3 regions of the Lysinibacillus sp. JNUCC 51 genome follow, and region 2 is predicted to be linked to each of the others. Evidence: predicted binding sites of a transcription regulator. Region 2 holds the regulator's gene; each other region holds the start of a gene.
The links. Region 2 encodes LexA, which represses DNA repair genes until DNA is damaged. Its sites were predicted from a motif close to CGAACATATGTTCG; they were not measured.
Positions count from the first base shown of each region.

Region 1 (4,851 bases), 560 kb from region 2:
ATGCTCACTAAATAATAATTCTTCATGCTCCATCACATCGACAAGTACACGCCCATCTGCCAAACGTAACGCTGTCTCTAAAGAATCACTAAGACGTGCCGCGACACCTTCCTTCATCACAACACGATCGATGACTACTTCTATTGAATGTTTTTTGTTTTTATCAAGTTCAATCGCATCATCTAAATCACGTAGCTCATCGTCGATACGTACACGAACGAAGCCTTGCTTTTTTAAATCTTCCAGTAGCTTTACGTGCGTTCCTTTACGCCCGGATACCATCGGAGCAAGTAACTGCATTTTCGTTCTTTCTGGATAAGTTAATAAACGATCGACCATCTGCTCAATCGTTTGGGAAGTAATTTCAATACCATGATTCGGACAAATAGGCTTACCGATACGCGCATAGAGCAATCGTAAATAATCATAGATTTCCGTTACTGTCCCAACTGTAGAACGCGGGTTACGGCTCGTCGTTTTTTGATCGATTGAAATAGCAGGAGATAATCCCTCTATTGCATCGACATCTGGTTTATCCATTTGACCAAGGAATTGACGGGCATAGGCTGAAAGGGATTCTACATAACGACGCTGCCCCTCGGCATAAATCGTATCGAACGCTAATGATGATTTCCCTGAGCCCGATAAACCCGTTAGCACGACTAATTGATCGCGTGGAATTGTGACATTGATATTTTTTAAATTATGAGCTCGTGCGCCTTGCACGACTATTTCAGTATTTTTCACAAGCCATTCACCCTTCTAACTTCAATTCAAATATTGTATCGCGCAGCTCAGCAGCACGTTCGAAATCGAGTGCTTTTGCTGCTTCCTTCATTTCTACTTCTAGAGTAGCAAGTAACTGCTCTCTTTCCGCCTTCGTCAGCTTCTTACCTTTTGTTGCCTTCGTTACATAGGATTCTTCTTCCTCTGCAACCTGTGTCGCACGAATAACATCAGGAATTTTCTTCACAATCGTTTTCGGTGTAATGCCATGCTCTTCGTTATACGCCATTTGCAGTGTTCGACGACGCTTTGTTTCTTCAATCGCCTTTTTCATCGAATCCGTCATATTATCTGCGTACATAATGACATGACCATTAGCATTACGAGCAGCACGTCCAATTGTTTGAATGAGTGAACGCTCTGAACGTAAAAACCCTTCCTTGTCAGCATCTAAAATCGCCACAAGGGAAACCTCAGGAATATCTAGTCCTTCTCGCAATAAGTTAATGCCGATTAGAACATCGTAAGTACCTTTACGCAGCTCGCGAATAATTTCAATTCGCTCTAGCGTCTTAATCTCTGAATGCAAGTACTCCACCTTTAAGCCCATTTCTTTCAAATAAGCCGATAAATCCTCTGACATTTTTTTCGTCAATGTTGTAACTAGGACTCGTTCATCACGGGCAATACGACCTTGAATCTCATCGATTAAATCATCAATTTGCCCTTCAATAGGACGTACGTCAATTTGTGGATCAAGCAGCCCTGTTGGACGAATAATTTGCTGCACCATTTCCGGAGAATGTTCAAGCTCATATGGGCCAGGTGTTGCTGATACATAAATAGCTTGATGCATATGTTTCTCAAATTCTTCAAAACGTAAAGGGCGGTTATCTAGTGCTGATGGCAAACGGAATCCATGCTCGACTAGTACACCTTTACGTGCTTGGTCACCGTTATACATCCCTCGAACTTGTGGCAAAGTAACGTGACTTTCATCGACAACAAGTAAAAAATCATCAGGGAAATAGTCAAGTAGCGTATACGGAGTTGCCCCCGCTTCACGCAATGTTAAATGACGCGAATAGTTTTCGATACCTGAGCAAAAGCCCATTTCACGCATCATTTCTAAATCGTAGCGAGTACGTTGCTCTAGACGCTGTGCCTCTAATAATTTATCCTCTGCACGTAAAAGAGCTAAACGCTCCTCCAACTCTTTTTCAATATTCTCAATGGCCTTTAGCATTTTTTCTTCTCGTGTAACGAAGTGGGATGCTGGGAAAATAGCTACATGATCACGATCCGCTAATATTTCACCAGTTAACGCATCCACCTCGCGAATTCGATCGATCTCGTCCCCGAAAAACTCCACGCGGATACAATGCTCATCACGAGAAGCAGGGAATATTTCCACTACATCGCCACGTACCCGGAACGTCCCACGTGTAAAACTCACATCATTTCGTTCATACTGTACATCGACTAGCTTTCGAAGCAATTGATTACGTTCAATTTCCATTCCAGTCCGCACTGACACGACCATTTCACGATATTCTTCTGGAGAACCTAGACCATATATACAGGACACGGATGCAATAATAATGACATCATCACGCTCGAATAATGCAGATGTTGCAGAGTGACGCAACTTATCAATTTCATCATTAATGCTTGAATCTTTTTCGATATAAGTATCCGTCTGCGGTACATATGCCTCTGGCTGGAAGTAATCATAGTAGCTGACAAAGTATTCAACTGCATTATTAGGGAAGAACTCTTTAAACTCACTATATAATTGACCCGCCAATGTTTTATTGTGTGCCATAATAAGTGTCGGTTTTTTTACCTGTTTAATGACATTAGAAATCGTAAACGTTTTTCCTGTTCCGGTTGCACCGAGCAACGTTTGATGACGTTTACCGGCACGTACACCCTCCACTAATTCCGCAATTGCCTGTGGCTGATCTCCACCAGGTGTATATGGCGCTTGTAAATCAAATGTTTGCATACATGTCCCCGCCCTTTCCTACCAATTTGATACATATATTTTAGCATAGCGCTATTAAAATTTCGAACATTTAACGAACGAATGTTTGTAAATATTTTTTCATTTGCTCTATTTGAGATGAATTCGACAGAACGTATGTACTATAGCAATTAATAGAAACATCTCTATCAATAGATTACCCTTTCCAAATGTTAGCTAATCGAGATGGGAAAATGTAAATACATGACCTTTGCAGGAATTTCATTGTTTGGTGATGGATTGCTCATCGAAATAGGGTCTAATAAAGAGCAGATTTTAGGGAGATTTGATTAAGTAAGGGGAGGATCGCTCAGGTTGATTGAAGAAATGATCAGGTTGTTTGGAGATATGATCAGCTTAGTTTGAAAACTGATCAAGTAGATTGAATATCTGATTAGATTACCATTCGAGGTATCCAAATAAAATAGCAAAAAAATCCCACCCTCCAATAACAGAGGGCGGGTTCGTCATATTATTTACTTGCGTCTTGGTGTAAAGCTACTAGTTCGGTTGCGTATAGATGAAATGCCTTTTCATCTTTTTCGTCGAGTGCTCTATCTATCAGAACCATGAGCTGCTCTTCACGATGCTTACGCTGGATATGATTTAAAAATAAATCTAAATAAATCTCGTTTAATAATTTCTCTGCCTCATCAACTTTCTTTGACTGACCAACGGCTTTTAGAAAATCTGTATACGAATAATATTTATCCAACGATCTCACCTCGATCCTTTTCTAAATTATAAGAAAATTAAAATTAAAATGCAATGCTTACGAACTGAAAATCACTTCGATTTACTATTAATCTCATGCAATTTCAAGCAATTCCTCTATGCAATTGCTTGATACATCAATGGTTTTCTTCTTTTATTTATATTTTCTGAATTTGAATTTGTGTTCTACACTTCAATAACAAATAGAAAAAGGAGGCTTACATAGATGTCAGCAAACTACGTCAATGGATATATAATGTCTTTCAACACCTATTTACTTCAGCCAATTCAGTATGACTCTAAAATTTTTACACGGGTAATTGATAAGCATAATGAACTTACCGTCACACGGAAACCAATGCATATATTACGAAAATCTTGTGTCTCACTAGGAACAACCTATGAAGCAGCAAGACATTCCGCCAAACGCTTTTTCGGCAATCAACATAAGCTTCCAATCGTTGTTGCTTATGATTATGGTTATCCTTGTATTTTTCTACCAACATATTCGCCAAACTCTATCCACAATATTTGGATCGGACTTCACGCCATTTCGAATATTGTACCGAGTGAAATGGGCTGTATTGTTACATTGAAAAATAATAAACAGATTGAAATGCCGATTCAATATGCTTCGATTAGCAAGCAATTTGTCAATGCTTCGATGCTCTATAAACATTACATGAATGAACGGAAGGAGATTAGCCAAGACACTCCATATCACCCACCTTTTTGATTTGAACCATAAAAAATCCCCTCAAAAGCACAATATCATTGTGCATCTGAGGGGCTTTCATTACCCGATTTTTGAACGTAAATATGCATTAATGAATGGATCTACATCACCATCCATCACCGCACTTACATTACCTGTTTCTTCACTTGTACGATGATCCTTCACCATTGAATATGGATGGAATACATATGAACGAATTTGTGAGCCCCAGCCGATTTCCTTCTGTTCACCACGGATTTCATCTAGCTGTGCCTGTTGCTTTTCGATCTCTAATTGATAGAGTTTACCTTTTAACATCGTCATTGCTTTTTCACGGTTTTTAATTTGTGAACGTTCTGCCTGACATTGTACGACAGTACCAGTTGGAATGTGCGTAATACGAACAGCTGAATCTGTCGTATTAATATGCTGACCACCTGCACCTGTTGCACGATAAGTATCAATTTTTAAATCCTCTGTACGGATATCAATTTCAATATTATCATCGAATTCAGGCATAACATCACAAGAAACGAAAGATGTATGACGACGACCAGAAGAGTCAAACGGTGAAATACGTACTAAACGATGGACACCTTTTTCTGCTTGTAAATAACCGTAAGCATTATGACCCTTAATGGACAATGTTACAGATTTAATCCCAGCTTCA
Region 1 covers NZ_CP065545.1:1,632,825-1,637,675, forward strand. The annotation lists gene uvrA (excinuclease ABC subunit UvrA) at 1-747, opposite strand, end outside; gene uvrB (excinuclease ABC subunit UvrB) at 755-2,734, opposite strand; gene JNUCC51_RS08115 (IDEAL domain-containing protein) at 3,225-3,467, opposite strand; gene JNUCC51_RS08120 (competence protein ComK) at 3,693-4,202, shown strand; one part of gene prfB (peptide chain release factor 2) at 4,263-4,851, opposite strand, start outside.
Region 1: a site for LexA is predicted at 2,809-2,822, ahead of uvrB (excinuclease ABC subunit UvrB). Genes of this name have one in related genera too.

Region 2 (4,851 bases):
ACAGTTTAGTCAACATTGCTTCAGAAAACAATGCTTTTGTTATACTATTTGCCTTTTATAACATACTTTATCATTATTTCAGTATAAAATTGCCCCTCATTATGAAGTAATACTTTTATAAATAAACATTTTCACGGCTTTAGGGCTAGCTGAATAAAAATAATGCCTTCGGCGGTTGTCCTAGATTTTGAAAGGAATTAATTGCTTAAGCACAATTCAAATTTCGGACACAATTATGCCGAGGAGTAATTGCTTTAAATGTGTCACACTAATTTAGAAATTTATTCTTTCTCGCTTGTTTTACTTTTTCTGGAGTTACATCATTTCCTTCAGCATCTACCACTTTTACGTTTTCAATTGTATCACGCATAGTTGCTCTAAAAGTATCCAGATACTCCTTACGTAGTGCTGATCGTTCCTTAGCTTCTGCCTCAGTTAATGTACCACTTTTAGCCTTAGCAGAAAGTTCATTGATTCGGTTAATTTTCTCTTTTGATAACATAGTTACACACCTTTCAGTACATATCATAATGAATATGGTATGCAAAGTATAGCATGTATTCCCCGAAAATGCAGTTATACCAACCTTTCTAGTATCCTTGAATTTTTGAAATAAATACCATAAATTGCATGACTTTTGGAAATTACAAGTGTATAACTAATTTATAGGGTTCCAAAACAACAATTGATTTATGCTTGGAGGAATATAAATTGTTTATCAAAACAGAAAGACTATTAATAAGAGAGTTTGAAATTCAAGATTGGCAAGCTGTCTATGAATATACTTCAAATCCTACTGTAATGAAGTATATTCCCGAGGGCGTTTTTAATGAGGAAGAAGCAAAAAAGTTCGTTTCAGAAAATAACGGTGAAAAAGCAAAACACTTCCCCATTATTTTATTAAGCGAAAATACTGTAATTGGTCATATTGTTTTCCATCAATGTTTTGGTGACCATACGTATGAGATTGGTTGGGTATTGAATCCGAACTATTTCAATAATGGATTTGCATCAGAAGCAGCAAAAGCTGTATTGGACTACGGATTTAAAGAATTGAAACTTCATAGAATTATTGCAACATGCCAGCCAGAAAATACCCCATCCTATCGAGTGATGGAGAAAATCGGTATGAGACGCGAGGGCTATTTTAAAAAATGCATCCCAAATGGAGATGAGTGGTGGGATGAGTATTATTATGCTGTTTTAGAAGAAGAATGGGCATAAGGTAGTTTCAGGGAAAGATGATTGTTTTTCATATTTATAAAGAATATATGAGGCAGAGAGGTAGAAATCGCTACTTCTCTTATTTTTATCGGGCTACTGGATACTGTTCTCCATGATAAATGAATTTTAGTTATTCATTCAAAAGTCTATCCATTACTTCTCGCTCCTTTCCACTTCTAAAGCCTTTAAAAATAAAAAAATCAGCAGGATGATAAAACTCCCACTGATTAAAACGTCATTTTATTTGTTCGCTTCCCTCTTGATGTTCCCGATATCTCCTATGGACAGTAGCTTTACTCACTTCAAAGCCTAGACCTCTAAGAGTCATAGCGATTTCTTCAAAGGTGAAGCCTCGATTACGAAGGTTGACAATTTCTTCTATAGGAACATCCTTACGTTCTTGACCATTTGGATTTCCACGGTTAGATAAATTGTTTTCAGGGCGATAGCCATTTTCAACGGCACGACGCATGCCACGTCTTATTTTAGCATTATGAATTCTGCGCTGGTACTCCTCAACAATTGCTAAAATTTCTAGGAGCATCGTATCCATTTCATTTAATTGTAAAGGTCCCTCATCTCGCATAGAAAAAACATCTGTTTCTGTTTTCTGCAATAAATGCAATACTGCCATTCGAGCATTCCCACGCCCTAAACGTGTTTCATCTTGCACAAATAATGCATTTATTTCTTTTTCTTTTATGAAATCGAGCATTTCTAGTAAACCTTCACGTTCCACATCATAGCCACTATGCTTGTCCTTAAAAACACGTTTGACTTCGTAGCCCTGTACTTTAGCATAGCGCGTTAATTCCTCTTGCTGACGTTCTAACGAGGAAGTTTGTGTCTCTTTTTCTGTACTCACACGGCAATAGACAACAGCCGATTGTTGATTCATTATCATTTTTCGTTTCTCGCAATTTCAATTGAATTTATAGGATAGGGTTGATCACCCACTACTGGAATCACTAGTGATTTACCTGCAATAATTTGTACGTTCGATAATTCATTTTCTGTTTTCACAAGCTTAATCCATTCATCCGTTTTCATTTTACCACGGTATTGATCGGCTAACGACCATAAGCTATCACCATGTGCAATTTCAATTTCTGTGTACGTTACATCGCCTGGATCTGTTATAAAAAGGTATGCTGCAAAAAGTAGACAAGCTCCTAATAAAATTGTAATATGTGGATTTTTCTTTAACCAGTTCATGTTTATAACCCCTTTTTAAGAATGTTTGTTCGGAATGTATGTTCTCATAATAATACGAACAAACGTTTTTGTCAAACACTTTTCGAACCTATGTTTGCTTAAGTGTTCGCATTCTGTTATACTATTAATAAGTAGAATGATTAAAAAAGAGGTGAGCAATAATGAAAAAAGTTTCGAAAAGACAAGAGGCCATATTAGAGTTCATTAAAGAAGAAGTACGAGCAAAAGGGTATCCACCATCTGTACGTGAGATTGGTGAAGCAGTTGGACTTGCTTCAAGCTCAACAGTCCATGGACATTTAGCTCGTTTAGAACAAAAGGGCTTGATCCGACGCGATCCAACTAAACCACGTGCTATTGAAATTTTAGAACCAGAGGATTCTATCCAAAAGCAACATGTTATTCATGTTCCATTAGTCGGAAAGGTTACTGCAGGTTCTCCGATAACTGCTGTTGAAAATATCGATGAATATTTCCCACTACCAGATATTTATGGAACAAGCGAAGATCAGTTATTTATGCTAGAAATTATGGGTGAATCAATGATTGAAGCTGGCATTTTAGACGGAGATTTAGTTATTGTTAAACAAAAATCAACAGCTGATAATGGTGATATTGTTGTAGCAATGACTGAAGAGAATGAAGCAACTGTAAAGCGTTTCTTTAAGGAAAAAAGTCATTTTCGTTTACAGCCTGAAAACGCAACGATGGAGCCAATTATCGTAGATCAAGTTTCTATTTTGGGACATGTTGTAGGTCTATATCGTCGTGTACATTAAAAACATCTCAATATTAAAGTATAAAAAGAGGATTTTATGTTCACAAATGGGCATATACCTCTTTTTCTTATCTTTTGAATGCTATTTTATAAACTAAAAAAGAACCCACTTTAAAATGGATTCTTACACCTAACAGTCTTTAGTTAATTTAAAACAGCTCTTACCCATAACGTGGGATTGATTTCTGTCCAAGCTGTTCTTCATCTTTCTATGCTAAAAAGTTTTATGCCTCTACCTTAAATTTCAAACTTGCATTTACAAATGCAGCAAATAGTTTCTTTGATACTTCATCTCCTGCAATGGCTAGCTCTTCAGGATGCCACTGTACTGCTAGACAAAATGGTAAATCATCATGTACTACCGCTTCAATGATACCATCACTAGACTTTGCTATCACTTTCAACTTTTCTGCTACTACGTTTATTGCCTGATGATGAAATGAATTCACAGCAATTTTTTCTTCTTCAATAATCGCTTTTAATAATGTATCAGGTGATAGATTAACATAATGTGTTGCAACGCCTCTTGCTGCTTGTTGAGCATGCTTTATTAATTTTTTACTATGATACTCACTATCAATATCCTGATAGACTGTGCCTCCAAACGCAACATTTAGTATTTGAAGCCCTCGACAAATTCCAAAAATAGGCATTTTCCGAATATAAGCCGCGTTAATTAAAGCAAGCTCCACAGAATCTCGTTCAGGATGAACCTTCCCTAATTTTGGTGTAGGTTCTGCATCAAAGAGGAATGGATGTACATCATAGCCACCCGATAGTAATAATCCATCCGTCAACGATAAAATTTGTGCTACATCCTCTTCAACCCCAAGTGGAATTATAAGTGGAACCCCCCCTGCTTCAATTATACTTTTGCTATAAGCAGCATTTAATCTTGAGGACAAATCATCCTCCGCAAAAGCCGTTATACCGATAATTGGTTTCATCCTATCCCCTCCATGATCTTTATCTTGCATTAACTGCTGTAAAAGTCTGATTGGTGAAGATTATTAATCGTTGAAGGAATCCCTCACCGGATTAATTACCAAAATCCGAGATACCAATTCATCAACGCATCCCCATAGAAATAGATAATAATAGCTGCTAAAGCAATAGACGGTCCGAATGGTATAGGCATTTTTCTTCCTTGCCCGCGTACCTTTAACACAACTATCCCAACAATCATGCCAATGACAGCTGCTAAAAATAGCGTCAGAATAGCATGTATTGTGCCGAGTACGAGCCCAAGTAAAAAGAATAATTTAATATCGCCACCACCCATTCCACCTCTTGATAGAACAGCTATAATATATAATATTCCAAAACCTACCACAGCGCCAACTATACTGTCCCACCACGGAGATAAAGGAGATATCACACGTCCCGAAACTAGCAATTGTAAAAAGAATAATAGTACCTTATCAGGAATAAGCATATACGCAAAATCCGATACAACAATAATAACTAATAATGAAATTAATAATAGCGCTACGAAAAATTCTGCACTAAGGCCTAATTTCCAATATGCAAAGGCAAATAACACGCCTGTTATAAGTTCCATCAGCGGATAGATCCAAGAAATTTTTTGCCCACAGCTACGGCATTTTCCACCTAAAAATAAATAAGACAAAACA
Region 2 covers NZ_CP065545.1:1,077,687-1,082,537, forward strand. The annotation lists gene JNUCC51_RS05595 (DUF896 domain-containing protein) at 269-502, opposite strand; gene JNUCC51_RS05600 (GNAT family N-acetyltransferase) at 712-1,224, shown strand; gene JNUCC51_RS05605 (YneB family resolvase-like protein) at 1,460-2,128, opposite strand; gene yneA (cell division suppressor protein YneA) at 2,125-2,439, opposite strand; gene lexA (transcriptional repressor LexA) at 2,601-3,218, shown strand; gene JNUCC51_RS05620 (gamma-glutamyl-gamma-aminobutyrate hydrolase family protein) at 3,442-4,164, opposite strand; gene JNUCC51_RS05625 (prepilin peptidase) at 4,260-4,851, opposite strand, start outside.

Region 3 (4,851 bases), 2.3 Mb from region 2:
CATGGTAATGAATAAAAAGACCCTTTGCGAATGAAATATTCGCAAAGAGTCTCTATCTATATTTATAGTTGTTTAGCTTAATTTATTATACGCTACAGCAATTTTCGACCCAACTACTGCATTATTTTTCACTAATGCAATATTGGCATCAAGGCTTTTACCTTCTGTTAATTCTTTAACTTTTCCAAGTAAGAATGGTGTCACGTTTTTACCTTGAATACCGTTTTCTTCTGCTTCTACTAAAGCTTTTTCAATGATTCCAGTAATGAATGAATTCTCAAGCGCTTCAGACTCTGGGATTGGGTTAGCGATGACAGCTCCACCTTTTAAGCCCAATTGCCATTTTGCACGTAGCATTTCTGCCACTTCCTCTGGAGTATCAATCTTGAAGTTAACATCAAAACCGCTTTGACGTGTATAGAATGCTGGTAGCTCATCTGTACCGTATCCAACAACTGGTACACCTTTTGTTTCAAGATATTCTAAAGTTAAACCAATATCTAAAATTGACTTAGCACCCGCACAAATTACAGCAACATTTGTTTGAGCTAATTCTTCTAAATCTGCTGAAATATCCATTGTTGTTTCAGCACCACGGTGTACGCCACCGATACCGCCAGTTACAAAAATTTCAATATCAGCTAGCTCCGCACAAATCATTGTTGCAGCTACAGTTGTCGCTCCTAATTTTTTTGTTGCTAAAAGATAGCCTAAGTCACGACGAGACGCTTTTGCTACACCTTGTGCATTACCGAACATTTCAAGTTCTTCATCTGATAAACCAATTTTAATTTTACCATCGATTAATGCAATAGTTGCTGGTACTGCACCATTATCACGAATAATTTGTTCTACTTCACGTGCTGTTTGTACATTTTGTGGATATGGCATTCCGTGAGAAATAATTGTTGATTCTAATGCTACGATTGGTAAGCCTTTCGCTTGTCCTGCTTTTACTTCTTCTGATAATACGATGAATTCTTTCATGTTGTTATTCCTCCATTTCACTGTTTAACAAATCAACTGATAGCTCAGGTCTTACTGTATATGGGGATGCAAGTGTATTTTTGGCATTCGTTAAGCCTGCATCAATACATGTTGCAAAGGATTGCCCAGTAAGCCAGCTATGTATTACAGCACTGACAAAGGCGTCTCCTGCACCTGTTACATCTTCAATTTTTTCTATAGCTTTAGCTGCGTAATGACTTGGCTTCGTTGTAGTGGAAGCTGCATACACACCTTTGCTACCCGCAGTAATAATTACCTGTTCAGCACCTAATTTAAGAAGTTGCTGTAAAGCCTTTTCATAATGCGCAGAGTTTTCGATTTTGTGACCAACAATCGTCTCTGCTTCATCTGTGTTACAAATAAACCATGTTACACCTTGCAACGTATCGGGTAATCGATTCATTTTTGGTGAAGATACCGGTACAATGACAAAAGGAATGTCACGGGCAATTGCAACCTGCTGTATGTAAGCCACTGTTTCCTTTGGACAGTTTAAATCCATAATAAAGCAGCCCGCATTCATCAGCATTGCCTCATGTTTTTTTAGCAAACTTGGCAATAAAAGATCATATACTTCCATATTTGCTACCGCTAATGCTAGCTCGCCCTGCTCATCCATAACCGCAGTATAGGAACCAGTTGAAGCGTCAGGTAGCTGCTCTACATAACGTAAATTCATAAATGGCTCTGAAGCTTCTTGGATAACTTGCCAATCAGCATCTTTGCCGGCAGTAGTCAGCAATGTTACTTGATGATTTAATCTGCCTAAGTTTTCAGCAATGTTTCGTCCAACACCACCTACACTAAATGAAGAGCTTGCAGGATTGGATGTACCGAACTGGACATTCCCCTTCACATGAAATTTTCGGTCAAGATTAGCTCCACCGATACAAATAATTTCATTTTCCTCAGGCAAAATATATGCACGACCTACAATTTTCCCCTGTTTCGTTAAGCTCGACACTAAATTAGCAAGGACTGGTCGAGACAGATTCATTTTATCGGCCATCTCTTGTTGAGACATAAACGGATTCTGGCGAATTAATGCAAGGACCGCCTGTTCTCTTTCATTCATAGCATCACCTTTTATTATATTTGTTTACATTATAAACTTTTGTTTGAATGATGTCAAAAAATTTTTAAAGAAAAAGTTGAAGCCGATATAATATTGGCTTCAACTACATGTTGTTATAACTATTGCTTCAATGAAATTTGATGTTTATTAAATAAAGTATGGCTTTTCGGTAAAATGCGGGGTGATGTGCGAAGGCGAAGCGACAACGGAAACAAATTGGAGGAACGGCGGCTCGATACTGCTAAATACCTATTGCTAATAAAATTTCGAGAACCGACGAAAGCTAGAATTGCGCCCAAAGAAAATCGAGTAGTCTATTATCAAGTATTGGCATGATGAGGTGTTTGTTTTTTCACGATGATAACAAATAAACTTGCCAATGCACAGAACATCCCTGCAAGGAAAAAGGCCCAAGTATATGAATTGAAAAACTTATAGATAAGGCCTCCACTATAAGCTGCAACTGCTGCCCCTGCTTGATGTGATGCGAAAATCCACCCATAAATAATGCCACTTTTATTTGTTCCAAAAATTTGTCTAGAAATACTTATCGTTGGAGGCACTGTTGCAATCCAATCTAATCCATAAAAAATTGTAAAGATTGTCAGTAAAGTGAGCGACCCTTGTATTAATGCATACGGGAGTAAAAGCAGAGACATTCCTCTTAAAAGGTAATACCAAAACAATAACCATCGATTATCAAAACGGTCAGACAGCCACCCTGATAAAGTAGTGCCTACGAGATTGAATACTCCCATAAAAGAAAGAAAGGATGCAGCGGTTACTAAAGGGATACCAAAGCTAATACAATAAGAAACAAAATGAGTACCAACTAACCCACTAGTTGAAAGTCCACAAATGAAAAAACTTCCCGCTAATAACCAAAACTCTTTCTTTTTTATAGCTTCAAATAAACCATTAAACGCAATACTAATCGGATTTTTCTTATGATTCTCCTGTCGCATTGCTAGATTTTCTTCCATTCCATAAGGAAGAATTCCAATATCCTGTGGTTTATTTTTAATAAATATAGAAATAGTGATGAACATAACCATACTTAAAATGAGAATTAATCCAATCGCCCATCGCCAAGAATAATGCTCAATAATAATTGCCAATATAGGAAGGAGAATTAACTGCCCTGTTGCAGTACTTGCCGTTAAAATCCCTACTGCCAACCCTCTACTTTTCACAAACCAATGATTGGCTACATAAGGACTTAACACCGTTAAAAAGAGACTTGCTCCTAAGCCAATAATACAGCCCCATATAATGATTAATTGCCATGATTGTGTCATAAAAAGCGTAAGCATCATGCCTATGAATAATGTAGCCATCGCTCCCAGCATCATTTTCTTTAAACCAACTACTTCTAGTAATGCCGCCATAAATGGACCTGAAAAACCATATAAAAATAGACTCACTGCAAAAGCTAAAGCTATTAAAGATCGATCCCAATTAAATTCTTTTTCAAAGGAGTCTATAAATACCCCTGATGATGACATTGTAATCCCTGCAACAATAATCGAGAAAAAGGTTACAACTAAAATAAACCAGCTATAATGAATACGCTTCATCTGAACACCTTCATTTCTTAATTGATTTTTTAAACACTCTTTAATGAAAAAGATTATAGCTCAATATATGTATATGCATATATTACTGGAATGAACCCCTTCCGAAAACATGTATATACATATATAATCTTAGTAATCACTTTTATTACTGTCAAGGAACATTTTCCATCTTAACAAAATAAATCAATAAGGCTACTATAATATTGAACCAACTCGAAAAGGAGCACGGAGCAATGAAGAATATAGATTACACACAAATATGTGTATGTGCAAACCTTCGTAAAAAAACACGAGTCGTGACACAATTGTATGATAAATTACTACAGCCCACTGGCTTAAAAGTTACACAATACTCAATGCTAGCACATATCGATCATCAACAATCAGTTTCCATAAGTCGATTAGGAGAAATTTTGCTGCTCGATCAAACAACCATTACACGAAATATTAACTTGTTAAAGCAAAATGGCTATGTAGATTTAAATAGAGATCCGCAAGATGCTCGAACAAAGGTCATTACACTAACTGAAAAAGGGGCTGAAAAATTAATTGAGGCTGCTCCAATTTGGCAAGATATTCAAGAAAGAATAATCAATGATATTGGCTTAGAAAAATACAATGAATTTTATGAAACATTGAAAACTATGCAAAAAATAATTCAATCTTATGGTGAGGAATAAATAAATAGACCTAAACAAAAGAATCCATTTTGAAAATGATTGATCAAAATGGATTCTTAATGTTGTTGTAGAGTTTTTATGCCAATGAAATTAAGTAAGTATGGCTCTTCGGCAAAACGAGCGTTGATCTTTGTACTGACTGAGCACTTTCCTGAGAGGTGTTCAATCTCCACTACAATCAACTAATTCGTTTAGCAAGTATCCAATAGTTATTAATATTCAATAAGTGTTTTTATGTTAATGTCGCCAAGTTTTGCACGCCCGTTTAGCTCTGTTAACTCGATAAGGAATGCACAGCCAACAACTTGACCACCTAATTCTTCAATTAAACGTACAGTCGCTTCAACTGTACCACCTGTCGCAAGTAAATCATCACAGATTAATACTTTTTGACCTGGTTTAATCGCATCTTTGTGCATTGTAAGCGTATCTTTACCGTACTCAAGACCGTAGTCAGCACTTATCACTTCACGTGGTAATTTTCCTGGCTTACGAACAGGCGCAAAACCAA
Region 3 covers NZ_CP065545.1:3,901,001-3,905,851, reverse strand. The annotation lists gene JNUCC51_RS18805 (pseudouridine-5'-phosphate glycosidase) at 73-987, opposite strand; gene JNUCC51_RS18800 (carbohydrate kinase) at 992-2,083, opposite strand; gene JNUCC51_RS18795 (MFS transporter) at 2,404-3,660, opposite strand; gene JNUCC51_RS18790 (MarR family winged helix-turn-helix transcriptional regulator) at 3,894-4,340, shown strand; gene JNUCC51_RS18785 (adenine phosphoribosyltransferase) at 4,553-4,851, opposite strand, start outside.
Region 3: a site for LexA is predicted at 2,116-2,129, ahead of JNUCC51_RS18800 (carbohydrate kinase). Genes of this name have one in related genera too.